Regions from separate parts of the Streptomyces sp. NPDC030809 genome, predicted to be linked through region 2. Evidence: riboswitches for the same ligand, from Rfam matches in the RefSeq annotation. Region 2 holds a riboswitch; each other region holds the start of a gene.
The links. Region 2 has a riboswitch for guanidine ahead of ACZ407_RS33500 (DMT family transporter). Riboswitches for the same ligand answer to the same signal wherever they lie in the genome.

Region 1 (10,129 bases), on a different contig from region 2:
CCGGCATGGTCATCCGCTACCACCGGTGCAGTACAACCGCCCTGGAGGTGGTTGGCTAGGCTCCGGATCATGTGGAGACAGGCAGCGACAGCAATCTTTCCCGGCGTGGGCTTCCGGGAACCGGCCCAGGCATCCGATCTCGTCGCGGCGGAGACGCGACTCAGGCGAACGCTGCCGGCAGAGCTTCGGCAATTGCTCCTCGAAAGCAACGGGGTAATCGGGCACACTCACGTGGACACCGTCTGGCCCATCGGTCAGATCGTCGAGAGGAACCTGCTCTTCTGGTCCGACCGGACGTTCGCGCAGCTCTACATGACGTTCGACGCCTTCCTCTTCTTCGGGGACAACGGAGGAGGCGACCAGTTCGCCTTCGTACAGAAGCCCGAGCGTCCCGACATCTTCGTCTGGGAGCACGAGAGCGACAGTCGTCGGTGGGTCGCCAACAACCTGCAGGACTACATCGGCCGTTCGCTCCAAGCCGATGGCGACGACTGGTATCAGTTGTAACGCGGCCGGCCTCCGATCATGAGCCGACACCAACCAAGACACCGTCTTGTTGGCGTCGGCATCGCGCCCGAGGTGGAGAAGGCGGCCGGGGAACACCACCTGGGCAGGCTCAAGGACGCGTTCGTCCTCAGCCGGTTCCTCATCTCACGGCTGCCGAAAAAGCGCCTGCACGCGTTCGAGCGGCACCTACCAGGACCCCGAGCACGACCGGACGGCCGACCGGGACCAGTGGCAGCTGCGCTACGCCGACCTGGGCCCGCTCGCCAACCGCCAGGTCGCCACGGTCCTCCTCCCGGGGGCCCGGCACGCCCTCGCCCGCGGCGAATCCGTCGACTTCGGCATCGCCCACATGGCAGACGCGACGATGACACTCACGCAGACCGGGATGCTGGTCGGCACACCCGCCTACATGGCCCCCGAGCAGCTGGAGGGCCGGCCGCCGACCACGCCCTGGGGCGCTCGGGGCCGTATCCCAGGGCGGTGCGGCCGGGACCGGCCGGATGCCCGCACCGCCGCAGGCCCGCGCGACCGCCGCGAGGACGCTCGTCCAGTCGGCCGGGACGGAGCCCTCCCTCTCGGTTCCCCGCCTGGTTCCGGAGCCGGCAGAGCCGTGGCTCAAGGCTGCCCTGCTGCGGGCATAAGGCTGCTACGTCATCAATACCGTGCTCCTCAGCACCGGCTGCCCGGTCCTGTGGCGGGTGGCGCCGGACCGGCGGCGCAACTGACGTGACGGCCCGCAGGAACCGTCGGGGTCCCGTTCCGCGTCCGGTCTTTTCATGATCATCTCACTTGCCGCCCTCGTACCCCTCCTCGCGCTCGGCTGTCTCGTCCTGCTCGTGCTGCGGGCGGTGGCGGCGGTGCGGCAGCGGTCGGCGGGGCCGGTGGTGAGCGCCGGGGCGTGCCTCATGGTCGCCTTCGTGGGGCTGGTCTGCGGGGCGGTGGCGTTCGTGTCCGGCCACCTGACGGGGTTCGACCCCACCGACCCGGGGTCGATCTGCAACGGCCGGGTGAGCCGGATGTTCCGGGACCCGTCCGTGCCCGAGGCGCACCTCGTCACCCGCTCCGTACTGCCGGTGTCCATGGTCTGCGAGGACTACCCCGGGGACCCGGACGCGACCGAGCAGGTGCCCGGGTGGGTCAACCCGACCGTCTTCACCGGCGCCGGGCTGGCCCTCACCGGCACGGCCGTGGCACCGTTCGCCGGCAGGCTGCGCCGCCGCCTGCGGGCATGACCGGGCCGGGTCCGTACGGGCAAGGCCCGGCCGGTACCCGTACGGGCGCGACCCGGCCGGTACCCGTACGGGCGCGACCCGGCCGGTATCCCCGGAACCCGCGGCGAGGCCGCGGACCCGCGATGAGCCTCCGTCAGACAGCGCGGGTTGCGGCACGTTCCAGGCGGAGATGCACGGCCGGCCACCTCGACGGCGCGGAAGGCGAGGGCGGGTTCCCCCGCCTTCCGACGGCACACCGGGCCCTCTCGGATCACCGCTCTCCCCCGCCCCTCCCGTCTCCCCCACCCCGAAGCCGAAAACAAGCCACACCAGGGGGTGTTGTTTCAGCCGCGCACGGCGTAGCGTGACCGCACCACCCGAAGGGGCCGGCGTCTCCCACCCGCTCTCCCCAGCGCCGGCCGGCGACGGCTCCGCCGCCCTCCCCCGCGCGGCGGGCCGTCGCCATCCCCCTCTTCCCTCTCCCCTCTTCAGCTCTCGGGTCGTCAGGCCCCTGTGCGGCCACGGAGTACGCCACCCGGCCACCCGGCCACCCCCGTACCCCGCACCCCGACCCGTGTCGGCGGACGCCGTGTTCCGCGTGGACCGGGGACCGGGCGGGTACGGGTACCGGCCGGGGCCCAGCGCGGGTGGGGCGGCGGGGAGGATGGCTGTGGGCAGGCTTCGGGGAGTGGCGACCGGGGTGCTCGTCGTGGCCGGGGCCGTCGCAGCGGCGGTCGTGGGGCTGGTCGCCGGGGTGGCGGGCGGATCCGCGCACTGGCCGGGCCCCCTGGACTGGCTGCGGCGCAATCCCTGGACGGCGACCCTCGTGTTCGTGCTCGCCGGCGCGGTGGTCTCGGTGCTCCTGACGCGGCTGGCCGCGGCCCCCGCCGCGGGAGCCGAAGAGCCGCCCCCGCCGTCGGCCCCGCCCGTGCCGGAATGGGTGGTGGACCGCGAGCAGGCTCGGCGGGCCGCCGCAGCGGTGCGCGGGCGGCGGCGCAGGACGGTCGGGATCACCACCGGGCTCCAGGGGGCCGGCGGGTTCGGGAAGACGGTGCTGGCCCGCTCGGTCTGCGCCGACCCGCAGGTACGGCGCGAGTTCCGCGACCGGGTGTTCATGGTGACGGTGGGCCAGGACGTGCGGGGGCGGGCGGCGATCGCCGGAAAGGTCGCCGAGGTCACCCGGCTGATCACGGGCGACACCACCGCGTTCGAGGACCCCGACCTGGCCGGCCAGCACCTCGGCCGCCGCCTGGACCGGCTGCCGCGGACCCTGCTGGTGCTGGACGACGTGTGGACGCACGAGCAGATGGCCCCGTTCCTGCACGGCGGCAGCGGGTGCGTACGGCTGGTCACCACACGGGTGCCGGCCGTCCTGCCCGACGGGGCCGGGACCGTACGGGTCGTGGTCGACGAGATGTCCCCCGCCCAGGCCCGCCGCGTCCTCACCCACGAACTGCCCGGTCTGGACGGCCGTACGGTGGCCGGACTGCTGGATGCCACCGGCCGCTGGCCGCTCCTGCTGCGCATCACCAACCGGCTCATCACCGCCGAGGTCGCCACCGGGATGGATCCCGGCGCGGCCGCCGCAGACGTACTGGAACGGCTGCACGCCCATGGGCCCGCAGCCAACGATCCGCACGAGGCGGGCGTCCTCGACGCCGGGGATCCGCAGCAGCGCGAGAAGTCGGCGGCGGCGACCTTGGAGGCGGCGCTGCGGCTGCTGCCGCCCGCGGGCCGCGAGCGCTTCGCCGAGCTGGGGGTGTTCGCCGAGGACGAGGCCGTACCGCTGTCCCTGGTCGCCGGCCTCTGGCAGCACACCGGCGGGCTGACCTTCGCCCGGTCCCGGGCCCTGATCCGGGAACTGGACAGCCTGAGCCTGCTGTCCTCGCTCGACAACGCGGCCGGGGGTTCGGTGACCCTCCACGACGTGGTACGCGACTACCTGCGGCACAGCCTGCTCGGCCCCGAGCGGATGAGGGCCGTGCACGCCGTCGTGGCCGACACGGCCGCCGCCGACCTGCCGCTCGCGCCGCCCCTGGCCGCGTGGACGGGATCCCCGGGCGGGGACCCGGGCGGGGACCCGGGCGCACGCGGAGCCGGCCGGGCCGGGGCGGCGGAGGCGGAGGCCGGGCCCGCAGGGGCGGCCACCGCGTGGTGGGCGCTGCCCGACGGCTACCTCGCCGACCACATCACCGGCCACCTCGTCGGCGCCGGCCGCATCCCCGAGGCCGAGGCCCTCGCCGGTGACATCCGCTGGGTGGAAGCACGCCTGCACCGCCGCGGCCCGACCGCGCCCTGGCGCGACCTGACCCGCGTGCCCACCGCCCGGGCCGCACGCATGGCCCGCGACCTGGCCCGTACGGCCCACCTGCTCGCGCCCACCGAGCCCGCCGACGCCCTCACCGCGGTCCTGCACAGCCGCCTCCAGGGCCTCCCCGACTGGGCGGAGCAGACCGGCCTGCGCCAAGGACAGCTCCCCGGGCCGCGGCTGACCAACGCGTGGCCGCCGCCGGACCTGCCGGACCCGGCGCTGGAGCGCACCCTGCTCGGGCACGTGGGGGAGGTCCGCGCGGTCGCGGTCCCTGCCGACGGCACGTGGCTGGTCAGTGCGGACGAGAGCGGATCCGTGCACGTCTGGGACCGGGCCACCCACACCCGCACCGCCCGGCTGGACGTGGGGAACGGGCAGGTGCGCGCGCTGGCGGTCGCCCCCGACGGCACCTGGCTCGCCATCGGACTCCGCGACGGACGGGTGCAGCTCTGGGACTGCGCCACCCGCACGCGCACCGCCGAATTCCGCGTCCACGCCTGGGAGGTGAGTGCCGTGGCCGTCTCCCCCGACGGGACCTGGCTGGTCACGGCGGGGGACAACGGGGCGGTGTGGATCCGGGAGCGGAGCGGGCATCCGCGCCCCCTCCCGCTCACCGGCCACCTCGGGCTGGTACGGGCGGTGGCGGTCGCCCCCGACGGCACCTGGCTCGCCTCGGCGGGCAACGACGGCACGGTGCGGATCTGGGACCGGGCCACCGGCGCCTGTACGGCCGTCCTCACCGGGCACGTGGGCCGCGTGGACTCGGTGGCGGTCTCCCCGGACGGGACCTGGCTCGCCAGCTCGGGCACCGACGGGCCGGTCCGGATCTGGGACCGGGCCACCGGGGCCTGCGTCCGGACGCTGTCCGACGGGTCCGCGGCCTCCCGGGCGCTGGCCGTCTCACCCGACGGCACCTGGCTCGCCGCGGCCGGAGCCGACGGCGCCGTCCGCGTCTGGGACCTGGTGGCCGGGACCTGCTCCGCCCGGCGCGGCCACCGCGCCGTCCGCGACGGCGCGAACGCGGTGGCGGTGTCCGCAGACGGCAGCTGGTTCGCCACTTCGGGCAGCGACGGGGCCGTGCAGATCTGGGACCGCGGCGCGATCGGGCCGGGGCGCGTCTCGACCACGGCCACCCTCGCCCTCGCACCCGACGCCACCTGGTTCGCCACCGCGGGCGGCGCCGGGACCGTGAACCTCTGCGAGGTGCACGCGGTCCCGGGGAGGCTGAAGGTGTTCCCCGGAAGCCCGTGGACGAGGCCGCCCCTGGTGGCGCTCTCCCTGCACGGTACGCGGCTGGCCGTAGCCGACGGGGAGCGGGCGATCAGGGTCTGGGACACGGTCACCGGCAGCCCGGCCGGTGAGGTCCACGGGGCCTTCAACTGGCTCCGGGCACTGGCCCTCTCGCCCGACGGGACCCGGCTCGCGGCCACCGACGACGCGTTCGGGCGGGTCTGGGACCTGGCCACGGGTACCCCGGTGCCCATCGGCCAGACCACCTCCGGGTCGAAGGCGCTGGCGTTCTCCCCGGACGGCACCTGGCTCGCCACCGCCGGCAGCACGGTGGCCATCCACGATCTGGACACCGACATGCGGTTCCCCTCCCCCGGCAGTGAGGCGAGGGGGGCCACCACGGTGGCGGTCTCCTCGGACGGCCTCCTGCTCGCCGCCGGCGACGAGGAAGGAGCGGTCCGGATCTGGGAGCGGTCCCGCCGGACGTACACGGCACCGCTGACCGGCCACACCGGACCGGTGACGGCCGTGGCCTTCTCACCCGACGGCACCCGCCTCGCCACCGCCGACGGCGAGGGCACGCTGCGGATCTGGGAGACGGCGGGCTCCGGTCTGCTGACCGTGCTCCGGACGGCGGGCGGACTGACCTCCTGCGCGTGGACCCCGGACGGCCGGCGTATCGCAGCCGGCGGCGAATGGGGCTTCCACCTCTACGAGTTCCGGCCGTGACGGCGGCCGGGTGCCGGTCACAGCTGCCAGTACGTGCCGCTCCGGGAGTCCACGTGCACGAGGTGCCGGCCGACGCGCACCACGTGGTGGTCCGGACCGGACCAGGACCCGGTGCCCTCCTCGCCGTCCTCGCCGTCCTCGCCGAGCGGCAGGGGGGTCCAGACCTCCAGGAAGGTGCTGCCGTCCGTGTTGGTGCCCCATTCGACGAGGTCGGCGCCCTCCCGGCGGAAGGTGCCGGTGTCCTCGCCCGGTTCGCCCGTCAGGTGGTGGAAGTGCACGCTGCCGTCCTCGTACGAGGTGACGCCCGCGAAACCGCGGCTGTCGGCGAAGTACGGTCCGGCCTGGAGCCAGACCACCTCGGCCCCGGGCCGGTCCGCGACCAGGGGGCCGCCGTTCCGGCTGATCCCGCGCCGCAGCCAGGCGGAGGGCTCGGGGACCGGGATGCCGGGGCCGCCGGGGGCCGGGGAGGCGGCCGGGTGCCCGTCGGGGGCGTCGGCCGCGGGCTCAGCCACCGGTGCCGCCGCCGTCCGCGGCCGTGTCCTCCGTCGCCGTGTCGTCCGTCGCCGTGTCCTCCGTCGCCGTGTCGTCCACGGCCACCAGCGAGAGTTCGATGTTCCCGCGTACCGCCTGGGAGTACGGGCAGACCGCGTCCGCCCGGTGCAGCAGCGGCAGCAGGTCCGCCGCCCGCCAGCCCGGGAGGGAGACGGTGAGGCCGACCGCGAGGCCGTAGCCGGCAGGGGTGTCGGTGGTGCCGAGCTGCACCTCGCAGGCGACACGGGCGGCTGCCGCGTCCGCGCCGAACTCTGCGGCCACCTCGGCCAGCGCGGAGGTGAAGCAGGCGGCGAACCCGGCGGCGAAGAGCTGCTCGGGGTTGGTCGTACCGGGCACCTTCTTGCGCGGCGGGGCCAGCCTGACGTCCAGCCGGCCGTCGTCGGTGACGACCGATCCGGTGCGGCCCCCGCTGGCGTGCGCGGTGGTCCGGTAGAGGGTGCGGGTGAGCGGTACGGTCATCGGTCCGGCCCATCTGTGCGACGAGGGAACGCTGCCCGGGTGCGGACAGCGGTCGGCGCCTGCCGGTGGGACAGCGCGCCTGGGCGCGTCGTCGTGCGTAACCGGGTACGGCGCATCTCGTCCGGGGCCCGGGACCGGGCCGCCGCACAATCTAGCAACCCGCCCCGGCCCACCGGGACCGCGCCGCGCGGTGACCCTCCTCACGACGGTTCCCGCGCGGGGCCCGGGCTGCCCCGCCCCGGGGTCCCGGGACCCGCGCCGGGGGCCTCGTACGGGTCAGCCGTTGGCCGTGACCAGCAGGGTGCGGGCCGGTTCGGTGCCGGAGAGGCGGCAGCGGTGCGGGACCTCGCCGCGGTGGTGGGCGCTCTGGCCCGCCGTCAGGGTCAGCGGCTCCTCGCCTTCGACCTCCAGGACCACCGCGCCCGACAGCACGTACAGGAAGTCCTCGCCGGGGTGCCGGAACCAGCCGCGCTCGCCCGCGCCGGGCTCGAAGTGGTGCTCGTAGGCCTCCATCAGGCCGCTGCGGCCGCCCGGGATGAGCACGCGGGCGATCTGGCCGGCGGCCTCGCTGACCCGGATGACCTGGGGGTCGCTCTCGTGGCTGACGGTGCCGGGGCGGTCCGGGGGCCGCAGGAAGGTGCCGGGGGTGACGTCCAGGGCTTCGGCGATCCGGTAGATGGAACTGAGGCTGGGGGTGGCCAGGCCGCGTTCGAGCTGGCTGAGGAAGGGCTGCGAGAGGCCCGAGCGGGCGGCGAGTGCGGCCATGGCGACCCCGCGCTGCTTGCGGCAGGCGCGGATCACCCGACCGACCTCGATGGCTTCGGGGGTGGGTTCGGGGCGGGACACGTTCGTGAAATTACCTCATCTTCCGGGGCCGCCCGGAGGGCGCCGGAACGTTTCGTACTGCTGCAACACGCTGTTCATAGACCTCGTCAATTATTGACCTCACTTATCGAGGCACTGATCGAGGTACCGATCGAGGCACGGAGCGAGGCAGCCGCTTGTCGGCCCTCCTCGGCCTCCTGCTTCACCTTCCGAACGAGGAGTTCCCGTGCACACCACCCCCTCCCCGCCGGGCCCCGCGGCCCTGGGCCGGCTCGGACCCGCCCTGGGTGCGGCCGCCGCCGCGCTCGCGCTGTGGTACCTCCTGGCCCGGTCGGGCGTGGTGGCCCCGGGGCTGCTGCCCACCCCGGCCCAGACCCTGTCCGCCCTGGCCGAGGGCGCCCGCGACGGCACCCTCGCCGGCGACCTGGCCGCCAGCCTGGCCCGGGCCGGGCAGGGGTTCGCGCTGGGGGCCCTGCTCGGCTCCGCGCTCGGCTTCGCCACCGGCTACCTGCCGCGGCTGTCGGCCGCGGTGACCCCGCTGGTGTCCTTCCTGCGGCCGATCCCGGCGATCGCCCTGGTGCCGCTGGCCACCGCCTGGTTCGGCATCGGCGAGACCGCGAAGCGGCTGCTGATCGCGTACGCGGTCCTGCTCGCGGTGTGGCTCTACGTGCACGACGGGGTCTCGCGGGTGCCGGCGACCCACCTGCGGGCGGCCCGGAGCCTGGGCGCCTCGCTGCCCCGGCGGTTCGCCGAGGTGCTGCTGCCCGCGGCCGCCCCGGCGCTGCTGGCGGCACTGCGGTACGGGGCCTCGGTGGCCCTGCTGGCGCTGGTGGCCGCCGAACTCGGCGGGGCGGACGCCGGATTGGCGTACCGGCTCCAGGTGGACGGCCAGTTCCTGCGGGTGGACCGGATGTTCGCCGGGCTGCTGGTCCTGGGACTCCTCGGGGTGGCCGTGGACCTGCTGCTGGCCGCGGCCGGCCGCCGGCTCGCGCACTGGGAGGCCTCATGAGCCGCCCGGTGCACGTCGAGGGCCTGTCGGTCGCGTACGGCGGCTCCCGGCGCCGGCCGGCCGCGCCGGTCCTGGAGCACACCGACCTGGAACTGCCCGCGGGTTCGTTCACGGCCCTGCTGGGTCCGAGCGGCTGCGGCAAGTCCACGGTGCTGGGCGCGGTGGCGGGCTTCGTGAAGCCCGCGGCGGGACGGGTCACGGTGGCCGGGGCCCCGGTGACCGGCCCGGGGCCGGACCGCGGTGTGGTGTTCCAGCAGTACGCGCTGTTCCCGTGGCGCACCGCCCGCGGCAACGTGGAGTTCGCCCTCAAGCGGCTCGGCCTCGGCCGGGCCGAACGGCGCCGGCGCGCGCTGGCCGCACTGGCCGAGGTGGGGCTCGCCGAGGGGGCCGAGAAGTACCCCGGCCAGCTCTCCGGCGGCATGCAGCAGCGGGTGGCACTGGCCCGGGCGCTCGCCGCGGAGCCCGAAGTGCTGCTGCTGGACGAGCCGTTCGGTGCGCTGGACGCGCTGACCCGGGCCCGTATGCAGGAGTTGCTGCGCCGGCTGTGGCAACGCACCGGGCTCACGGTGCTGTTCGTCACCCACGACATCGACGAGGCGCTGGCGCTGGCCGAGCGGGTGGTGGTCCTGGGCGGCTCCCCCGGCCGGGTACTCGCCGACCATCCGGTCCCGGCCGGCCCGCCGGACCCGGAACTGCGCGCGCTGATCGCCTCCCGCCTGTCGGGCGAGCACGAGGCGGCCCCGCCCGCCTGAGCACGGGGCAGCCGGCCGCTGCTCCGACGCTCCTCCCCTCCCTCACTCCCTCACTCCCTCCCTCTCACCACCCCCGAAAGGAACGTTTCCCCATGCTCAGACCCCGTGTTCTCGCCGCCGCCGTGCTGGCCGCCGTACTCGCCTCGGTCGCCTCCGGCTGCTCTGCCGGGGGCGGGGACGGCGGCGGCACCGCGGCCGACGGCCGGACCGCCGTCACCCTCGCCACCAGCGACCACCTGGGCGGTGCACCCGTACACCTGGCGCAGGAGCGGCAGCTGTGGGCCGCCGAGAAGGTGGACGCCAGGATCACCGGCCTCGCCACCGGACGGGACGCCCTGAACGCCGTACTCGGCGGGCAGGCGCAGCTCGGTGTGGTGGGCGACCTGCCGGCCGTGACCGCCGCCCTCGGGGGCCGCGAGGTCCGGATCGTCGCCGAGCTGTCCCGGTTCTCCGACTGGCGGCTGCTGACCCGCACCGACCGCCACGTCTCCGGCTTCGCGGCGCTCAAGGGCCGCAAGGTGGGCGTGCCGCAGGGCACCAACGT
Region 2 (10,129 bases):
GCCGTACGAGCATGGTGTCGAGCGAGCCGTCGCGGATCCGGGCGCCGACCCGGTCGGTGTTGCCGAGGAGCAGGTCGGCGAGGCCGAGGGCGGCGCCGGCGGAGCCGTAGAGGAGGGCGACCTCGGGGAGGGAGAACCCGCCGAGGGCGTCGATGTGGGTGAACATGATGTAGATGCCGGCGAAGTCGAGTCCGCTGGTCGCGACGCTGCCGAGGAAGGCGAGCGCGAAGGAGGCCCGGTAGGTCATCGTCGAGCGGATCCACATCCCGACGATGAGTGCGTACCCGCGCAGCCCGTCGACGGCCCGCGCCCGGTACCCGTCCCTGGCACCCGCGCCGCCGCCCGCGCCTCCACCCCCACCGCCGCCCGCGCCGCCGGCCCCGGCCGCCACGGCCGACCCGGCAGCCCCGACCACCCCGGCTCCGGACCCGACCGCCCCCGCCACCCCGGCTCCGGACCCGACCGCCACACCCGCGTCCCCGCTCCCCTCACCCACCCTGCACCACCACCTTCCGCGTGGCCCCCGCCTGGAGGACCCGGCCCGCGCCCAGGAGGACCGCGGCCCAGACCGCCTGGAAGGCGAGGGCGGGGGCGGCCGTGCCCGCGCCCGTGTGTTCGCCGAGCAGGACGTCGAGCGGGACCTGGAGCATCGCCGACCACGGGAGCATCCGTACGAGTTCTCCGAAGGCGCCCGGGAACAGGGTCAGCGGCAGCACCACGCCGGAGCAGAACATGGACACGAGCAGGGCCATCATGTTGACCCCGGACCCGTCGAGCAGCCAGAACGCGCACAGCCCGACCAGGTACCGCAGGGCGAAGCCGACGACGAGCCCGAGCCAGACCGAGACGAGGAAGAGCACCCAGCGCAGCGGGTCGGCCGGCAGGGCCAGGTCGAAGAAGAGGGCGCCGGCGACGGTCGGCGGCACCCCGCGGGCGAGCAGCTGGAAGGCGGCCCGGCCGAGGTCGGCCGCGAGCCACCACATCTGGAGGTCGGCGGGCCGGTAGAGGTCTACGGCGATGTCCCCGGTGCGGATCCGTTCCTGCAGCTCCTCCTGGAAGCCGCCGCCGATCAGGGCGCCCGCGGCCAGCAGGGACTGGCTGATCCAGACGAAGGTCAGCGCCTGTGCCTGGTCGTAGCCGCCGAGGTGCGGGCGCTCGTCCCAGAGTGCGATGTACGTGTAGGCCACGATGAAGCCGAAGACCGTGTTGGTGAACACGCCCGCGGCGGTGGCGGCGCCGTAGGTCGCGTACCGCCGGAACCCGCCGGCGGCCACTGCCGCGTACAGGCCGAGCCTCGCGCAGAGCCCGAGCCTCGCGCAGAGCCCGGCCCTCGCGCCCAAGCCCGTCCTCGTGCCCGGCCCGGCCCCCGGGTTCAGCCCGGTCCTGCCCCCGCCCAACCGCCCCTCACCCGCCCTCACATGATCACGAATCGGCGACGATACGGACCTGTTGCCCTTCAAAGGGCAACCAATTCCCCGGACCGTCCGTCTGAACCCGTGCCGCCCGAAAGCCGTCGCTCGCGGATGACCGCCGCGAGGAGCCTCCGAGGACCGGTACCCGTCGAACGGAGCTGCCGACCGCCGACCGGAACCGCCGCCGGAGGCCAAGCGATCAAGCTTAGTGCGGCGGGGGGACCTGCGCGACCGATAAGGGCCGGAGTGGCGCGATACGGTGTTCCACTGGGTACAGATCAGCAAATATCGCCCCACGCGATGAGGACATGGCCGGCCGAGGAGTCCCTGGAGACATGAGCGACAAGTCACCGCAGCAGGGCTGGACCCCACGGGATCCGGACCAGCCCGCCGCCTCGACGGCCGGACCTCGGCAGGCGGGGCCGGACGGGTCGGCGCAGCAGGCGGAAGGGGCCGGGCCGGCCCCGCAGACCAGGCAGGAGAAGAAGGCCGAGAAGGCCCGCATGAAGGCGGAGCGGAAGGCCGAGAAGAAGGCCAGGCGCAAGCGGTCCGGCTGGCGGCGCATCTTCCCCACGTGGCGGATGGTGCTCGGTTTCCTGCTGCTGTGCTGCCTGGCCGTCGGCGGGGCGCTCGTCGCGGGCTACATGCTGGTCGAGATCCCGGCCGCCAACAAGGCCGCGACCGCCCAGAGCAACGTGTACCTCTACTCCGACGGCACCCAGCTCGCCCGCGACGGCGAGGTCAACCGGGTGAGCGTGCCGCTCGCGCAGGTCCCGAAGAACGTCCAGGAGGCCGTCCTGGCCGCCGAGGACCGGGACTTCTACCAGGAGCGCGCGGTCGATCCGAAGGCGATGGTCCGCGCCGCCTGGAACACCCTGACCGGCAAGGGCAAGCAGTCCGGCTCGACGATCACCCAGCAGTACGTGAAGAACTACTACCTGGGCCAGGAGCAGACGGTCGAGCGGAAGGTCAAGGAGTTCTTCATCGCGATCAAGCTGGGCCGCGAGGAGTCCAAGGAGGACATCCTCGAGGGGTACCTGAACACCAGCTTCTTCGGCCGCAACGCGTACGGCATCCAGGCCGCCGCGCAGGCTTACTACGGCAAGGACGTCAGCCGCCTGACGACGGCGGAGGGCGCGTACCTGGCCACCCTGCTGAACTCCCCCAGCGCCTTCGACGTGGTCGCGCACCCGCAGTCCCGCGGGCGGGCCCTGGCCCGCTGGAACTACGTGCTCGACGGCATGGTCAAGCAGAAGTGGCTGGACCAGGCCGAGCGGGCGGCGATGAAGTTCCCCGAGCCGGGCAAGCTGCGCACCTCCGCGGGCATGTCCGGGCAGCGCGGCTACCTGGTCGAGGCGGTCAAGGACTACCTGGTCGGCAACAAGATCATCGACGAGCAGACCCTCGCGGCCGGCGGGTTCAAGATCACCACCACCATCGACAAGCGGCGCCAGAAGGACTTCGTCGACGCGGTGAAGGAGGAGGTGATGGACGAGCTGAACCCGAAGGAGAACAAGGTGGACCGGGTGGTCCGGGTCGGCGGCGCGTCCATCGACCCCGCCACCGGCAAGGTCGTGGCCCTGTACGGCGGCATCGACTACACCAAGCAGTACGTCAACAACGCGACCCGCCGCGACTACCAGGTGGGCTCCACCTTCAAGCCCCTGGTCTTCGCCGCCGCCGTGCAGAACACCGCGCACACCCAGGACGGCCGGGTCATCGCGCCGAACACGATCTACGACGGCGACAACCGGCGGCCCGTGACCGGCTGGAGCGGCGGCTACTACGCGCCCGAGAACGAGGACCAGGTCAGCTACGGCAACATCACCGTCCGCCGGGCCACCGAATCCTCCGTCAACTCGGTGTACGCGCAGATGGCCGTGGACGTGGGTGCCGACAAGATCAAGGAAACGGCGTTCGCCATGGGCATCCCCAAGGACACGCCCAGCATCGGCACCGGTCCGGCCATGGCGCTCGGCACCGCCACCGCGAGCGTGCTCGACATGACCCAGGCGTACGCGACGCTCGCCGCGCACGGCGAGTACACCCCGTACACGCTCGTGGAGAAGATCTCCAAGCGCGGTACCCCGGTGGTCCTGCCCCAGCGCGAGTCCAGTCGGGCGATCAGCCGCGAGGCGGCCGACAGCACGACCTCCATGCTGGTCAGCACGGTCGAGAGCGGCACCGCGCGGGCGGCGCTGGCCTCCGACCACCCGGCGGCCGGCAAGACCGGCACCGGCGAGAAGGACAAGTCGGCGCTGTTCGCCGCGTACACGCCGGACCTGGCCACGGTGGTCTCGATCATGGGCCAGGACCCGGACACGGGCGCGCACGAGGAGCTGTACGGGGCCCTGGGCGAGAGCCGCATCAACGGCGGCGGCTACCCCGGCCGGATCTGGGCGGCCTACACGAAGGCGGCGCTCGCGGACAGCGAGCCGGTCGAGTTCGATCTGGAGACCATGCCCGGCACGTTCCAGCCGCCGCCGGCCGAGCCCTCCCGCACCCGGTCCCCGGGCACCGACGGGGGCACCGACAACGGGGGCCGCACCAACGGCAACGGGAACGGCGGCCGCACCGACGGCGGGAACACGAACGGCAACACCAACGGCGGGAACACCAGGGGCGGCACGACGAACGGCGGGAACACCACCGGCGGCGGCACCACCGGCGGCGGCACCACGGGCGGGAACACCACCGGCGGGAACACCACGGGGGGCGGCACCACCGGCGGCGGCACCACGGGCGGGAACACCACCGGGGGCGGCACGACCGGCGGTGGCACCACCACCGGGGGCGGGACCACGGGAGGCACCACCGGCGGCGATCCGGGCGGCACGGACGGGGCCGCGACCGGCGGCACCGAACCGGGGCCGTAGCGCGGTCCGGATCCCGGCAGCCGGCCGGCCCCGGGGGGTGCTCCCCCGGGGCCGGCCGCACACCGGGGGTCCGGCGTCAGTGCCCCGAGGTCGCCTTCAGGCCGACCACGGCCACCAGCAGCAGGCAGATGAAGAAGATCCGGGCGGCGGTCACCGGCTCGCCGAGCACGACCATGCCGAGGACCGCGGCGCCGGCCGCGCCGATGCCGACCCACACGCCGTAGGCGGTGCCGATGGGCAGGGTCTTGGCGGCGTACGACAGCAGGACCATGCTGGCGACGATGCCCGCGCCGGTGAAGACGCTGGGCCACAGGCGGGTGAAGCCGTCGGTGAACTTCATGCCGATCGACCAGCCGACTTCGAGCAGACCGGCGAGGAGAAGCAGAACCCAGGCCATGACAGGCACCTCCGGGACGAGAGCGGACGGGGTGCGTCGTCTTGTCGTACCCGGTACGGCGCGTCTCGTCGGGGTTCCTCCCCACCGTAGCAAAGGACGCGCAAAGGGGCCGGTGACCTCGGTCACCGGCCCCTCCGGGTCCGCTGCGGGCCGCTGCGGGCCCGCCGCGCGTCCGCTACAGGTACAGCCCCGTGGAGTCCTCCGACCCCTCCAGCCGCTCGGCGGCCACCGCGTGCAGGTCCCGCTCGCGCATCAGCACGTACGCCACGCCCCGGACCTCGACCTCGGCGCGGTCCTCGGGGTCGTACAGCACCCGGTCGCCGGGCTCCACGGTCCGTACGTTCTGCCCGACCGCGACCACCTCGGCCCAGGCCAGCCGCTTGCCGACCGCGGCGGTCGCCGGGATGAGGATGCCGCCGCCGGAGCGCCGCTCCCCCTCGGGGGTGTCGGACCGGACCAGCACGCGATCGTGCAGCATCCGGATGGGCAGCTTGTCGTGGGTGGAATTCTGGCTCACGCGAAGAACCTACCTGGCCGGGGGCCTGCCGTACGCCCGAGGGTCACGTCAGCCGCGCTTGCGCCGCGTCGAGACCGCGAGGAGGCCGACGACGCCGGCCGCGAGCATCACGACGGGCACGATGCGCCCGACGTTCGGGGCGCCGTCCTCGTGCCGGAAGCCGGCCTTGAAGTCGGTGACGGTGCGGTTCACGGCGACGATCACCCGGCCGGCCGTCTCGTCGACGGTCGAAGCCACCCGGGACTTCGCGTCCCCGATGATCGTCTTGGGGTGCATGCGCACGCCGATCTCGTCGAGCGTCTCCGCGAGCTGCTCGCGCCTGCGGACGATGTCCGCCTCGATCTGCGCAGGGGTCCTGACTTCCGACACCGCGCTGCCTCCGTGGGTGGTGTGTGGGCGTAGTCCGACATGGTCAGTCTGTCAGCTTACGCTCGTGTGGTACTGCACCCTTTGCAAAGGAGACTGTGAGACATGAGCGAGCGACTCCAGCCCGGGGACACGGCGCCCGCCTTCACCCTGCCCGACGCGGACGGCAACGAGGTCTCGCTCGCCGCGCACAAGGGCCGCAAGGTCATCGTGTACTTCTACCCGACCGCCATGACCCCCGGCTGCACCAAGCAGGCCTGCGACTTCACGGACAACCTCGCCCTGCTCGCGACCGCCGGGTACGACGTCATCGGCGTCTCGCCGGACAAGCCGGAGAAGCTGGCGAAGTTCCGCGAGAAGGAGGACCTGAAGGTGACGCTGGTCAGCGACCCGGAGAAGAAGGTCCTGGAGGCGTACGGGGCGTACGGCGAGAAGAAGCTGTACGGCAAGACGGTGACGGGCGTGATCCGCTCCACGGTGATCGTCGACGAGGAGGGCAAGGTCGAGCGCGCCCTCTACAACGTGAAGGCCACCGGCCACGTGGCCAAGATCATCAAGGATCTGGGCATCTGACGTCCCGAGCCGGCCGGCGGGGGCCACCTGACGGGACGTGACCCCGCCGGACGGACTCGGCCGTAGACTGGGCCCAGCCCGCCGGACCCGGTGTCCGGTCCGGTCGATTTCCCGCGGTTGTGGTGGAATTGGCAGTCACGCTGGGTTTAGGTCCCAGTGGGGTAAAACCCGTGGGGGTTCGAGTCCCCCCAACCGCATTGCCGCGACGGCCCCGCACGCTCCTGCGTGCGGGGCCGTCGGCGTCCGGCCGGGGCCCGTCAGCCCAGGAGTTCGCGTACCGCCGGGACCAGGGCGCGGAAGGCCTGGCCGCGGTGGGAGATGGCGTTCTTCTCGGCGGGGGTGAGTTCGGCGCAGGTGCGCGTGTCGCCCTCGGGCTGGAGGATCGGGTCGTAGCCGAAGCCGCCGGTGCCGGTGGGCGCGTGGCGCAGGCGGCCGAGGAGGCGGCCCTCGACGACGCGTTCGGTGCCGTCGGGGAGGGCCAGGGCGGCGGCGCAGGCGAAGTGCGCGCCGCGGTGCGCCTCGTCGATGTCCGAGAGCTGGGCGAGCAGCAGGCGGAGGTTGGCCTCGTCGTCGCCGTGGCGGCCGGCCCAGCGGGCGGAGAAGATGCCGGGGGCGCCGCCGAGCACGTCCACGCACAGGCCCGAGTCGTCGGCGACGGCGGGGAGTCCGGTGGCCTGCGCGAGGGCGTGGGCCTTCAGGAGGGCGTTCTCGGCGAAGGTGACGCCGGTCTCCTTGACGTCCGGGATCTCGGGGTACGCGTCCGAGCCGACCAGCTCGTGCGGCAGGCCGGCTTCGGACAGGATGGCGCGGAGCTCGGTGATCTTGCCCGCGTTGCGGGTGGCGAGGATGAGGCGGGTCATGCCCCGATTATCACGGGGAGCAGACCTTGCTCAGTTCGTTCACCCCGTCGGTGATGCCGGAGAGGTCCGGGTTCGCGTTGCCGTCGTCGAGGGACTTGCGGGCGTTCGAGACCCCGGCGCTGATCGAGTCGACGGCCTTGGCGATGTCGGCGTTGTCGCTCTTGTCGCCGATGTCCTTGAGGCTCTTCTCGATCTGGTCGAGGGCGTTCTGCGCGTCCTGCGGGCTGTCCCCGGCGTTGGAGATGGCCTGCTGGAGGTCGTTGGCGGCGTCGCTGACGGCCACGGCGGTGTTGGCGCAGTCCAGTGCGGTGTCGATGGCGGAGCACGCGGTCACGGCCGGCAGGGCGAGCAGGGCGGTGACGGCGAGGGCGGCGGTACGGCGGTGCAGGGCCATGTGGCGGTTTCCCCCCGGGTTCGGATGCGCGGACGGGCGCACGGCTTCGAACCGTGCGCCCGTACCCAGCATGACGCGTGGGGGGCGGCCCCCAGTTCCCGGGGCGGGGTTTCCCCTTGGCCCTCGGGTCCGGGAGTTCCGTCAGAGCTCCAGGGCCTTGCGCTGGATGGCCTCCAGGTCGGCGCAGCCGCCGGCGGCCAGGTCGAGGAGGGCGTTGAGCTCCTTGCGGTCGAAGGGCTCGCCCTCGGCGGTGCCCTGGACCTCGACGAAGCGGCCGTCGCCGGTGCAGACGACGTTCATGTCGGTCTCGGCGCGGACGTCCTCCTCGTAGCAGAGGTCGAGGAGCGGGACCCCGTCGACGATGCCGACGCTGACGGCGGCGACGGTGCCGGTGAGCGGCTTGCGGCCGGCCTTGATCAGCTTCTTGCCCTGGCCCCAGGCGACGGCGTCGGCGAGGGCGACGTAGGCGCCGGTGATGGCGGCGGTACGGGTGCCGCCGTCGGCCTGGAGGACGTCGCAGTCGAGGACGATGGTGTTCTCGCCGAGGGCCTTGTAGTCGATGACCGCGCGCAGGGAGCGGCCGATCAGGCGGGAGATCTCGTGGGTGCGGCCGCCGATCTTGCCGCGGACGGATTCGCGGTCGCCGCGGGTGTTGGTGGAGCGGGGGAGCATCGAGTACTCGGAGGTGACCCAGCCTTCGCCGCTGCCCTTGCGCCAGCGGGGGACGCCTTCGGTGAAGGAGGCGGTGCAGAAGACCTTGGTGTCGCCGAAGGAGATGAGGACGGAGCCCTCTGCGTGCTTGCTCCATCCGCGTTCGATGGTGACCGGGCGGAGCTGGTCGGGCGTGCGGCCGTCGATGCGAGACATGGTCCGAGCGTATCCGCTGCGCGGCACCCGGCGGACCCGTCCCGCCTCTCGGGGCTCCACCCCGAACCCCGCGCCTCGAACTCCCCCGGCCCCAGGGGGCTGGGAGGTACCCCCTGGCGGGGCTGGAATGCGCCCGCGGAGCGGGCCGGAGGGGCTGGGATTGACCCGCGGAGCGGGGGCGTACGCGCAGACCCCGCGCCGGGGTGCGGTGCGGGGTCTGGGCTAGGCGGTGCGCCGCCAAGTGCGCCGCCCGGTTCGGGGGACGGTCACATCATGTCTTCGATCTCGCCGGCGATCGGGTCGGCGTCGGTGCCGATGACGACCTGGATGGCGGTGCCCATCTTGACCACGCCGTGGGCCCCGGCGGCCTTGAGGGCGGCCTCGTCGACGAGGCTGGGGTCGGCGACCTCGGTGCGCAGGCGGGTGATGCAGCCCTCGACCTCTTCGATGTTGTCGATACCGCCGAGCCCGGCGACGATCTTCTCAGCCTTGGTGGCCATGTGTCTTTCCCCTGTCTTCAAGGAACGAGTCTCGGCGGCAGATTGCCGGTCGCGGGGGTCCGCTTTGTCACGTTAACCCACGGTTGGCCCATCTTCGCGAGGCGATGGGCCGGGCTCTGCCGAATGATGACGATCAGCAGCGGTGCGCCCGCGAGGGCGACCGCTCGGACCGTATCCACAACTGGTCTACACCAGTGTGCGGCAACCGCCAAACCTGGTGGCCTCCGGGAGGACGCCGATGAGTGCGAGCAGCGCGGCCGCAGCGCCCCAGCAGAAGTGGTGGAACGGCCTGTTCCAGGGGCTGCAGAAGATGGGCCGCAGCCTCCAGCTGCCCATCGCCGTGCTCCCCGCGGCCGGCATCCTGAACCGGCTGGGCCAGAAGGACGTGTTCGGCGCCGACGGCCTGGACTGGGTCAACGTCGCGAAGGTGATGGCGAGCGCGGGCGGTGCGCTGCTCAACGCCGACCTGGGCCTGCCGCTGCTCTTCTGCATCGGCGTGGCGATCGGCATGGCCAAGAAGGCCGACGGCTCCACCGCGCTGGCCGCCACGGTCGGCTTCCTCGTCTACCGGGCGGTCCTGCGCGCCTTCCCGGAGTCCTGCCCCTCGGGCACGAAGGACGTGGGCGGCGGCTGCCTCGGCGCCGGCGACAGCTTCGCGGAGTACACGTACCAGAACCCGGGGGTGTTCGGCGGCATCGTGATGGGCCTGCTGTCGGCCTGGTTCTGGCAGCGCTACCACCGCGTGAAGCTGGTGGACTGGCTCGGCTTCTTCAACGGCCGCCGGCTGGTGCCGATCATCATGTCCTTCGTGGCGATCGTCTTCGCCGTGCTGTGCCTCGTGGTCTGGCCGCCGGTCGGCGACGGGCTGGAGAGCTTCTCGGACTGGCTGGTGGGGCTCGGGGCCTGGGGTTCCGGGATCTTCGGCCTCGCGAACCGCGCGCTGCTGGTGATCGGCCTGCACCAGTTCCTGAACGTGCCGGTGTGGTTCCAGTTCGGCAGCTACACCACCCCGTCCGGCCAGGTGGTGCACGGGGACATCGCGATGTTCCTCAACGGGGACCCGCAGGCCGGCCAGTTCATGTCCGGGTTCTTCCCGATCATGATGTTCGCACTGCCGGCGGCCGCCCTGGCCATCACGCACTGCGCGAAGCCGCGGCGCCGCAAGGAGGTGGGCGGCCTGATGCTGTCGGTGGCGCTGACCTCGTTCGTCACGGGCATCACGGAGCCGATCGAGTACTCGTTCCTCTTCATCGCGCCGGCGCTGTACGCGGTGCACGCGGTGCTGACGGGCGTGTCCATGGCGGTGACCTGGGCACTCGGGGTACACGACGGCTTCAGCTTCTCCGCGGGCCTGATCGACTACGTCA
Region 3 (10,129 bases), on a different contig from region 2:
TACACGTCGTCCATCATCGCGTGGCCGAACTCGTGCAGGACGAGCACCGGCGCGTCGGGGTCTTCCGCGGCCAGGTGCACGGCGTTGCCCTGGGTGGAGTAGTACGTGCCGTCGGTGGAGTCGGGGGCCCAGTTGACCAGGCCGCGGCGGCAGGTGGTGTCCCGGGCGTCCCAGCAGGAGCCGGGCTTCCAGTTCCAGCCGGTGTTGACCGCGTCGAAGGCCTCGACCCCGCGCATCAGGGCGGCGTCGGCGGGCCGGAAGGCGCCGAAGTCGGCCGAGGTGCCGGTGGGGACGTTGGCGCGGGTCGCGGTGGCGAAACGATACGGCTGGCGGGACTTGCCGTTGCGTATCACCCAGTTCTGGTTCTCGGTGGCGAACTGGACGTACACGTCCTGGCCGCCGCCCTCCTCGTCGGTGTTGTCGAAGCACAGCCGGAAACCGCCGTCCGCGCCGGTGACCCCGCTCGCGAGCAGGTCGTCGGAGCCGCGCGCGTCGTCGTCGTACACCGCCACGCGTGCGTTGCCCGAGACCCGGGTGACCCCGGTGTGGTCCACGTAGTTCCACGTGCCGGTGGCGCAGGCGGTGCCGGCCGCGGCCGGGAACTGCTGCTGCGTGCGGGCCCTTTCGGCGGGCCGGTGGGCGAGCCCCGGCCGGAGGCGGCTCGCGCCGGGCGCGGCGGGCGCCGCCGCGCCGACGGCGGGCACCGGGATCCCGGCCACCGAGCGCCGAACCCCGACCGTCAGGAAGACGGAACCGCTGCCGGTGTCCGCGGCGTCGGCGGTGGAGGTTGCGGTGGCCCGGATGCCGGCCGGTCCCGGTGCCACCGCGCGGACGGTCCCGCTGAGCCGCCACGGGCGGCCCTGTCCCGTCCGGCCGGTGCCCTCGGCGCGGTGCACGCGGCCCCCGTGGGCCGGGACGAGGGAGCTGCGCGTGGCGGTGCGGAGCCCGGCGGGTGCGGTCGCCCACTCCAGCCCCGCGGGCAGCTGTACGTCGAGCCGCACGCCCGTGTCGCGGCCGGCGGTGCCGACCTCGATGTCGAGCCGGGCCGTACCGCCGAGCGCGGGCGCCCCGGACAGGTGGAGGGACACGGAAAGGCAGTGGGCCCGTTCGTCGGTGCGGTCCTGCGGGGGTGCGGACGGCCGGCAGGCGGCGGGGGCGGACGGGGCGGCGAGCGCAGCGGGGACGGCGGCCGGGGCCGGGGCCGCCGGGAGCACGCGTGCCTGCGCCCCGGCGGGTGCGGCCGCGAGTGCGAGCAGCAGCCCGCACACGGCGGCGCCCACCGCGTGGCGGTGATGCGTACGACTCAGGTGCATGGGGGGTCCTCTCGAGTCGGGGGAACTCGGTGCGGATGCGGGTTCTACCGGATCCCGCGCCCCCGTGGTGGCGGATCCGTGCCATCGGCTCGGATCGGCACACCCGCCAAGTCACAAGCAGGCCAACCTCGTCGGGACCGTGCTCGGACGTGCCGCAGGTCCGGGCGCGGCCCCTGCGCGGGGCGCGGCCGGACCGGCGGTTGCGGCGCCTCTCGCACCGGCGCCGGGCAGGGTCAGGAGTACACGTTCCAGTCGAGCGTGCCGCTCCAGGTGAGCTTGATCTCGCTGAGGTCGGCGGCCGCGGCGAGGCAGAAGACCGTACCCGCGCGGAAGTTGCTGCCGATCAGGTGGCGCCGGCCGTCGCTCAGCTCCACGCCCTGGCCTCCGACGCTGCGGTCCCCGCACTTGTACCACTTGACCGAGATGGGCAGGTCGAAGTCCGGGATCCGGAGGTAGACGTTCGAGCCGTTGGCGGTGATCGTGCGGCCGGTCTCGTAGTACGTGTACGAGCCGCCGACGCGGCCGGACACGTTCGTGGTCGTGGCGTGGGCGGGGCCGGTGGCCAGCACGGTCGCACCGGCCAGGGCGGCACCGGTGACGAGGAGCTTGCGGGCGGTTGCGCCGACTTTTCTTGTCACGGCAGGGGTGTCCTTCTCGGAAGGGGAGACGGGAGACGGGCGGCGGTCAGCAGTTGTCCCGGGTGGTGATGCGGAGCTTGTCGAGGGTGCCGATGCTCCGGAGGTCGTTGCGGATCTGACCGGCCTTGAGGCAGAGCGTGCGGCCGTTGGTGAAGTGCAGGATCGCGCCGCCGCGGTCGCGGGAGTTGTTCGCGATCTGCGCCCCCTTGCTCTCGGTCAGGTTCACCCAGCTCGACGTGACGGCCTCGTGGACGCCGGTCCGCACGTCACCGCCTTCCTTGTAGAAGCACACCGCGCCGACCGGACACCCCAGGCCGTCGGCCTGGGCGGCGGGGGCGGCGGCCAGTCCGGCGGCCGCGATCGCGGCGGTGCCGAGCAGGACGGAGAGCTTGGTCCTCAGAGTGGACTTCACGGGAAACCCTTCGCTGGATCGGGAGGGGAGGAACGGCCCCCGGCCGGGCCGGGGGCCGGCCCGGAAAGGGGTCCGGGCCGGCGCTTCCGGAGGCTGGGCTCCGTTCGCAGCAGAAGCATCGCCGCCGGTCCGCGGGCCCCGGAAGGCATGCCGGGTGAGAGCAAGTGGTCCTGAATGCTTGGTGTCATCCGGCCCGGACCGGCCCGGCCGGAACCTGTCTGGTGACGCGCCGCCCGCCGCTGGCATGATCGGCGCTCCGGCACCGTGCGGCCTGACCAGCCGCGCGCCTTCAGGGGGAGGGCCCAGGAATGGGTTCGGGATCGGTACGTCGTCGGCCTGCGCGGATACTGCGGCCGCACGTGCTCGGCTACAACGGCTTCCGCATGGAGCTCAGTGCGCCACGGCGGCGGCTGGAACTGCCGACGGGGTTCGTCACGCTCGTCTTCACGTTCAGCGAAGGGCTGTGGGTGTCCCGTGCGGACTCCCCGCGCCCGGTCTCGCTCGGCATGGTGAGCGGGCCGCACACCGGCCCGGCCGTCGGCGTGCACACGGGCGTGCTGTACGGGCTGGAGGTGAACATGACCCCGCTCGGCGCGTACCGCCTGTTCGGGATCCCCATGTGGCATTTCGAGGGGACCCACCTCGACCTGGTGGACGTCCTCGGGCGGCGCGGTGCCCAGCTCTGCGAGCAGCTGCACGGCCAGTGCTGCTGGGAGGCGCGGTTCGACCTGCTGGACCGGGAGTTCGCGGCCCGGCTGCCCGAGGGGCCGCAGGTGGCGCCGGAGGTCGGCTGGGCCCTGTCCCGGCTCTGGCGGGACGCGGGGTCACTGGCCGCGGTCACCGCGGGGACGGGCTGGAGCGCGCGGAACCTGCGGGCCCGGTTCCGCGAGCAGGTCGGGCTCTCGCCGAAGGGGATGGCCCGGATCTTCCGGCTCCAGAAGGCCCTGCGGCTGCTGACCGCGGGCACGGCGCCCGCGCAGGTGGCCGCGGTGTGCGGCTACCACGACCAGGCGCACTTCAGCCGGGACATGAAGGCCATGACCGGCCTGCCCCCTTCCCGCCTGCTCCGCCTCCGCGGCGGCCTCCCCCCGGGCTCCGTCCTCGACCGCGCCCCGGGCCGCATCACGAGCGTCCTCCTCCCGTCCTGACCCCGGGTATCCGCGGCCGGTGCCGCCGGGCCGGCCGGCCCTCGCCTGCGACTCGTCGGACCGGCCCCTGCGGGGGGTGGGTCAGGTGTTGGGGCAGATGATGAAGAGGGGGTGGGTGGTGCGGGTGGGGTGGGGGCCGGAAGTGGTGAGGGACTTGCGGATGTCGTGGAGGTGGTCCGGGGTGAGTTCCAGTGGGGGTTCGTCGGGCTGGTGGGTGGTGCGGATGGGGTAGTCCACGCCCGGCTCGGTCGTCATCTCGATGTGGCAGCCGAGCACGTGGGTGACGGTGCGGCCGGCGGTGAAGTCGATCAGGCGGTCGATGGTCCGGGTGAAGGCCGCCCAGTCGTCCACGTACAGCCGGCCGGGGTAGACCGTGTCCCCGGTCAGCAGGAAGCCGCTCCACGGGTCGTGGTAGGTGACCGCCGCCTCGTGGTGGCCGGGGGTGGCCAGGCATTCCAGGACGCGGCCGCCGAGGTCGATGCGGGCCACCGCGTCGGGGTCCGCGCCGAAGCCGAAGTACGCCCAGGCGGTGGCCCGGTCGGCGCCGACCACGGTGGTGTCCGGGCGGCCGGCGAACTGGCCGTCGCCCGCGACGTGGTCCCCGTGCGGGTGCGTGTGGAGCACCAGCAGCCCGTACGAGGGGCGGGGGTGGCGGGCGAGCCAGTCCTCGACGAGCCCGTCGACCACGCGGCGCAGCGGGAAGAACGCGGCGGACTCGGTGGCACCGGTGTCGATCAGCACCGCCCGTTCGTTCCCGAACAGCAGGAACAGGAACGGGGCCTCGTAGTTGATCGCCATGTTCTGCCGCAGGATCAGCGTGTGCTCGTCGTACGCGTGGACCTGGATGTCCGGATCCGTGTTGTGCTTGGCGGACGGCGAGCCGTGGATCCAGCGGACGCCCAGGGCCCGCCGCGGGAGGGTGCCGTCGAAGTCGATCGGGGACGTGCCTGCGTGCACGAGGTCTCCTCGCGTGCGTCGTCTTGGCAGGCCGGGTACGGCGCACATCTCGTCCGGGGCCGGCCCCTGCGGGCCGCCACGGGGAAGCTACCACGCCCTCCCCGGCCGTCCCCGGGGAACCCGGCACGCGCGGGAGGCCGGCACGCGCGGGAGGCCGCGCACCCGCGGGAGGCCGCGCACCCGCGAACGGCTGCGGACGCACGGGCGGCTGCGGACCCGCGCGACGACCGCGCACGCGCGGGCGGCCCCGCTCCGGTCGGGAGCGGGGCCGCCGCCTGCCGCGTGCGGGCGCCCGCCCTGCATGTCCGGGCGCCCGCCCTGCCTCCGTTCGCCGCGGTCAGCGGACGATCTGGAGGAGCTTGTTCGGCGAGCCGGTGCCGGGGCTGGTCACCTTGCCGGAGACGGCGCCGTTGACCAGGGCGGTCGCCACCTGGGACGGGCTGGCCGAGGTGTGCCCGGCCAGGTAGACGGCGGCCGCGCCGGCCACGTGCGGGGTGGCCATCGAGGTGCCGGAGATGGTGTTGGTGGCGGTGTCGGACGTGTTCCAGCCCGCCGTGATGGACACGCCGGGGGCGAACAGGTCCAGGACGGAGCCGTAGTTGGACCAGCTCGCCTTCGCGTCGGTGTTGTTCGTGGCGCCGACGGTGATGCCCTCGGTGACCCGCGCCGGGGAGGAGCTGCCCGCGTTGGCCCCGGAGTTGCCCGCGGCGATGGCGTAGGTGACCCCGTCCGCGATCGACCGGCGGACCGCGTTGTCCAGGGTGGTGGAGGCCCCGCCGCCCAGGGACAGGTTGGCCACGGCCGGGGCGCCCGCCTGGTGGTTGGCGGTGACCCAGTCGATGCCCGCGATGACCCCGGCGGTGGTGCCCGAGCCGTTGTTGTCGAGCACGCGGACGGCCACGACCTTGGCCTTCTTCGCGACTCCGTAGGTGGCCCCGGCGATGGTGGTCGCCACGTGGGTGCCGTGCCCGTTGCCGTCCTGGGCGACGCTGTCGTTCTCGACCGCGTCGAAGCCGTTGACGGCGCGGCCCGCGAACTCCTTGTGGGAGATGCGGACACCGGTGTCGATGACGTACGCGGTGACGCCCGAGCCGGCCGTGTCGGGGTACGTGTAGGTGCCGGACAGCGGCAGCGAGGGCTGGTCGATGCGGTCCAGGCCCCAGGGGGCGTTGGTCTGGGTGGCGTCGGACCGGACGATCTGGTCCTGCTCGACGGAGGCGACCGCGGGGTCTGCGGCGAGCTTGCGGGCCTGGGCGGCGGTGAGTTCGGCGGCGTAGCCGTTCAGCGCGGCGGAGAAGGTGTGCCGGACCGTGCCCCCGTGGCGGGCTATGAGCTGCTTGCCCCGGGCGGAGGCCGAGGAGAATCCGGCGGCGTTCTTGAGCGTGACGATGTAGCTGCCGGGGACGGCGGTCGGCGAACCGGCGGCCAGGACGGTGCCGATGGCGGGCGCCGCGGCCGTGGGGGCGGCCTGGGCCGGGGCCGTCGCGAGGGTGCCCAGCAGCGCGGTCGTGGCGGCCGCCGCGACGGCGGCGGCGGTACGGGTCCTGGTGCTGCGCTTGAGTGCCATGTCGAGGGATTCCTCACTCTGTGGCGGCGCCGGCCCGGGTGGGGCGGCGCGGCGTGGGGGCGTGTGTCGGGTGGGGTCGTACCGTCGTACGGTCCCGGCTGGCGGACGTCTCCGTCGCCGGTGTGTTCGAAACCGTCGCCCATCTCCACAGGTGGGACAAGGGAGTTGAGGGTTTGTCACATACATGCCACAGCGCCGACACGCCACCGCCCGGCTCACACGCGTCACCCGGCGGACGCATGAAATCCATGACATGTCCCTGCAATAAAGGGGGGTCGCGGGTGCATCCGCCCGCGACCCCCTTCCCACTCGTGCCCCGCACCTTCCGCCCGCGCCGCCCGGACCGCCGGGACCGCCCGGACCGCCGGGACCGCCAGGACCGCCAGGACCGCCAGGACCGCCCGGACCGCCGGGACCGCCCGCCTCAGGGCCGCCGGCCCCCGGCGCCGAGCACGACCTGCGGGACGCCCGTACCCGGGTGCGGTGCGATCTCGGCGTCCACGCGGTAGACCTCGGACAGCAGCGCGGGGGTGAGCACCTCCCGCGGGGTGCCCTCGGCCACGAGCCGGCCGTCCGCGAGCACGCAGATCCGGTCGCAGAACGCCGCCGCCAGGTTGAGGTCGTGCAGGGCCACGAGCGCCGTCACGCCGAGCCGGTGCACCAGGCGCAGCACGTCCAGCTGGTGCCGCAGGTCCAGGTGGTTGGTGGGCTCGTCGAGCACGAGCACGCCCGCCTGCTGGGCGAGCGCCCGGGCGATCATCACCCGCTGCTTCTCGCCGCCCGAGAGCCGGTCGTAGAGGGCGTGGGTGAGCCCGGTGAGCCCGAGTTCGGCGAGCGCGGCGGCGATGACGGCGCGGTCTTCGGCGTCGTCCCCGGCGAAGGCCTTCTTGTGCGGGGTCCGGCCCATCGCCACCACGTCGTACACGGTGAGCTGGAACTCCCCGGCCGTTTCCTGCAGGACGGCGGCCAGGCGGCGGGCCAGCGCCCGGCCCGGCATCCGCCACACGTCCTCGCCGTCGAGCAGGACCCGGCCGGAGGCGGGGCGCTGGGCCCGGTAGAGGGTCCGCAGCAGGGTGGACTTCCCGGCGCCGTTGGGCCCGACGAGTGCGACGACCTCGCCGGGCGCCACCCGCAGCGAGACCTCCCGTACGAGGTCCGCGCCGTCCACGGCGACGGACACGCGGGCCAGTTCGAGGGCGCCGGGCCGGGCGGGGGCGGGCCTGCCGTCCGGTGCGGCGGGGGTGCGTTCCGTCACGGGGTCCTCCGCCGCATCAGCCAGAGGAAGAACGGTCCGCCGGCGAGGGCGGTCAGGATGCCCACGGGGATCTCCTCCGGGCTCTTGAGCGTACGGGCCGCCAGATCGGCGGCGACGAGGAAGGCGGCCCCGAGGAGCGCGGCCGCGGGCAGGGCCCGCCGGTGGTCGGCGCCGACCAGGAGGCGGACCACGTGCGGCATGATCAGGCCGACGAAGCCGATCTGCCCACTCACCGCGACGATCGTGCCGATCATCAGCGCGACGAGCACGAACAGGGCCCCGCGGAAGCGGTGCACGTCCAGGCCGAGGGAGGCGGCGGCCTCCTCCCCGGCCAGCAGCAGGTTGAGCGGGCGGCACACTCCGAGCAGCACGGCCGTCCCGAGGAGTACGGCGGCGGCGGGGATCCCCACCGTGTCCCAGGTGGTGCCGGCCAGCCCGCCGAGCATCCAGCGCAGGGCCGACTGGGTCTTCTGCGGGTCGCCGGAGGTGACGATCAGGAAGCTGGCCACCGCGGAGAGGACCTCGGCCATGGCGACCCCGGCGAGGACCAGGCGCACGGTGGTCATGCGTCCGCCGGTGCGGGCCAGGAAGTAGACGGCGAGCAGGGCGGCGAGGGCCCCGCAGAACGCGGCTCCGGAGACGGACAGCACGCCGAACAGCGTGATGTCGAAGACGAGGACGAGCACGGCGCCGACGGAGGCGCCGGAGGACACCCCGAGCAGCATCGGGTCGGCGAGCTGGTTGCGCACCAGGGCCTGGAGGGCCGTCCCGGCCACCGCGAGTCCGGCGCCGACGGTCGCGGCCAGCAGGACCCGGGGCAGCCGGACCTCGAAGACGACCGTCTCGCGCACCGGCGTCCAGTCCGGCTCGGCGAGCGCGGGGTGGATGCGGTGCAGCAGGATCCCCCAGACCTGGCCGGCCGGGATGTGGATGGAGCCGGCGGCCACGGCGGCGGTGGCGGCGGCGAGGAGGAGCGCGGTGAGCAGCGCCAGGACCACGGGGTAGGGGATGCGGCGGCGGCCGCGGGGCCGGCGGTCCGCAGTGCCCGGGTCCGCCGGTGCGGGTGCGGCTTCGGGCGCGGGTGCGGACGCGGGTGCGGACGCGGGCACGGGTGCGGGCGCGGCTTCGGGCGCGGGTGTGGGCGCGGGCACGGGTGCGGGCGCGGCTTCCGGCCGGGGGCCGGTCACCGGAAGCGGTCCGGGTGGATCTGGCGGGCCAGGGAGTCGACCGCGGCGGGCACGCGTACGCCGAGGACGGCCGAGGAGAGCGGCAGGACGGCGAAGCGCTTGTTCCTGACGGCGGGTACGTCCCTGAGCGCGGGGCTGGACAGCAGGAACGCCTTCTTCTCCGCCACGGGCCGGTCCCCGTAGTCGTAGATGACGATGACCTCGGGGGCGCGCTCGGCGACCTGCTCGAAGGACACGTCGCCGAAGGCCTTGGGCACGTCGGCGAACACGTTCGTGCCGCCCGCGCGCTTGATGATCTCGTTGCCGATGCCCTTGCCGCCGGCGGTGAAGGCGGTCTTCTCGCCGCTGTCGTAGACGAAGACCGGGGCGGGCCGGACTCCGTTCAGCCGGCCCGCGACGGCGTCGAGCGTCGCGTGCAGCTTCTTCACGAGCTGTTCGGCCCGGTCCGGGACGCCGAAGATCCGGGCGACGGTGCGTATCTCCTCGTCCATGGCGGCCGTGGTCACGGGCCCGGGCGTGCAGCCTTCGATGTTGAGGTGGGTGTGGATGCCGGCCTTGGCGAGGGCGGTGCGGCCGCGGCCCTCCTTCTCGTCGAAGGTGGAGGTGAAACCGCCGTAGACGAGGTCGGGTTCGGCGGCGAGGAGGGCCTCGGCGGAGGGGTACTCCTTGGAGAGGACCTCGATCCGGTCGTAGGCGGCCCGGTACTCGGGGAGGATCCGGTCGTCGAGGTACCCGGTGGCGGTGACCGACTTTTCGAGGCCGAGGGCGAGGAGCAGCTCGGTGGCGTGCTGGTTGAGGGCCACCGTGCGCTGCGGCGGGCGCCGGTAGGTGGTCGAGACCCCGCAGTTGGAGACGGTGAGCGGGTAGCCGGCGGCTGCCGGTGCTCCGACCCCGCCGGAGGTCTCCGTACGGGGGGATCCTCCGCAGGAGGTGGTGGCGAGCAGCGCGGCCGCCGTGGCGGCGAGGAGCGCCGTCCGGCGTGGCACCGCGGCCCTCGCCGGCTTCGGATTCGGCTTCGGCTTCGTGGTCATCGTCATCGGCCCGTTCGTCCGTGCCGGACGGAATCGGGTGCGTGGCGGTGCGCCCCGTGCGCGGGCGCGCAGGGGCGGAGGCGACCACACCGTAGTCCGCGACGGCGTTCTGTGGTTCGGTGACTCGGCTCCAGGCAATCCGGCTCGCCCGGGACGTGAGCCGGGCCTACGGTTGCGGGTCAGCGCCGGAATTCGACCGGCTTCCCCTGAGGCTGAGGGTGTATCGGCCGCCATGCAACACGGTCGTGGCCTGCACGTCAAGGCGGGGCAGGGGGGCCAACACCGGCTCCCACCTGGGATGTTGGGCATGACCATGACGACTTTCGGCCACTCCGCCCCCACCGGGCGGCGCCCGGATGCCGCCGGCCGGGGCACGCGGCTGCCCCCACCGGGCGGCGCCCGGCCGGGCCCCGGGGTACAGGACTGCCGGGGTCCGGGCGGCGCGTCCCGGTGCGTGCGGCCGGTGCAGGTGCTGACCTGGAACCCGACACCACGGGAGGTGCGATGCCAGGTCAGCAGGCGGACGGGCCGGCGGGCGACGGGGACCGGCCGTTCCTGCGCAAGCCGCAGGGTGTGGTCTCCGTGGCCGCCGGGGTGACGGCGATCCTCATCGCGGTCCTG

Region 1: it holds a riboswitch for guanidine, as region 2 does, so the genes downstream of both, ACZ407_RS20450 (Ohr family peroxiredoxin) here and ACZ407_RS33500 (DMT family transporter) in region 2, are expected to answer to the same signal.
Region 3: it holds a riboswitch for guanidine, as region 2 does, so the genes downstream of both, ACZ407_RS20635 (MBL fold metallo-hydrolase) here and ACZ407_RS33500 (DMT family transporter) in region 2, are expected to answer to the same signal.

What each region holds. Positions count from the first base shown of each region.
Region 1 covers NZ_JBVIDV010000015.1:17,991-28,119, reverse strand. Annotated here, with positions in the region: gene ACZ407_RS20475 (hypothetical protein) at 1-59, shown strand, start outside; gene ACZ407_RS20470 (SMI1/KNR4 family protein) at 70-507, shown strand; gene ACZ407_RS20465 (hypothetical protein) at 1,284-1,739, shown strand; gene ACZ407_RS20460 (NB-ARC domain-containing protein) at 2,407-5,988, shown strand; gene ACZ407_RS20455 (hypothetical protein) at 6,006-6,500, opposite strand; gene ACZ407_RS20450 (Ohr family peroxiredoxin) at 6,493-6,999, opposite strand; guanidine-III (ykkC-III) riboswitch at 7,082-7,143, opposite strand; gene ACZ407_RS20445 (helix-turn-helix domain-containing protein) at 7,276-7,845, opposite strand; gene ACZ407_RS20440 (ABC transporter permease) at 8,051-8,833, shown strand; gene ACZ407_RS20435 (ABC transporter ATP-binding protein) at 8,830-9,585, shown strand; gene ACZ407_RS20430 (ABC transporter substrate-binding protein) at 9,678-10,129, shown strand, end outside.
Region 2 covers NZ_JBVIDV010000038.1:38,784-48,912, reverse strand. Annotated here, with positions in the region: gene ACZ407_RS33515 (ABC transporter permease) at 1-415, opposite strand, end outside; gene ACZ407_RS33510 (ABC transporter permease) at 489-1,340, opposite strand; gene ACZ407_RS33505 (transglycosylase domain-containing protein) at 1,748-4,288, shown strand; gene ACZ407_RS33500 (DMT family transporter) at 4,365-4,685, opposite strand; guanidine-III (ykkC-III) riboswitch at 4,716-4,787, opposite strand; gene ACZ407_RS33495 (GroES family chaperonin) at 4,861-5,163, opposite strand; gene ACZ407_RS33490 (DUF3618 domain-containing protein) at 5,251-5,571, opposite strand; gene bcp (thioredoxin-dependent thiol peroxidase) at 5,674-6,141, shown strand; tRNA gene ACZ407_RS33480 (tRNA-Leu) at 6,255-6,338, shown strand; gene rdgB (RdgB/HAM1 family non-canonical purine NTP pyrophosphatase) at 6,399-7,001, opposite strand; gene ACZ407_RS33470 (hypothetical protein) at 7,012-7,395, opposite strand; gene rph (ribonuclease PH) at 7,537-8,262, opposite strand; partial or broken gene ACZ407_RS33460 (PTS sugar transporter subunit IIB) at 8,529-8,801, opposite strand; gene ACZ407_RS33455 (PTS transporter subunit EIIC) at 9,001-10,129, shown strand, end outside.
Region 3 covers NZ_JBVIDV010000015.1:60,199-70,327, reverse strand. Annotated here, with positions in the region: gene ACZ407_RS20655 (transthyretin-like family protein) at 1-1,313, opposite strand, end outside; gene ACZ407_RS20650 (hypothetical protein) at 1,547-1,951, opposite strand; gene ACZ407_RS20645 (hypothetical protein) at 1,998-2,363, opposite strand; gene ACZ407_RS20640 (helix-turn-helix domain-containing protein) at 2,672-3,511, shown strand; gene ACZ407_RS20635 (MBL fold metallo-hydrolase) at 3,593-4,468, opposite strand; guanidine-III (ykkC-III) riboswitch at 4,481-4,548, opposite strand; gene ACZ407_RS20630 (S8 family peptidase) at 4,806-6,035, opposite strand; gene ACZ407_RS20625 (heme ABC transporter ATP-binding protein) at 6,460-7,290, opposite strand; gene ACZ407_RS20620 (FecCD family ABC transporter permease) at 7,287-8,399, opposite strand; gene ACZ407_RS20615 (ABC transporter substrate-binding protein) at 8,474-9,514, opposite strand; gene ACZ407_RS20610 (hypothetical protein) at 10,013-10,129, shown strand, end outside.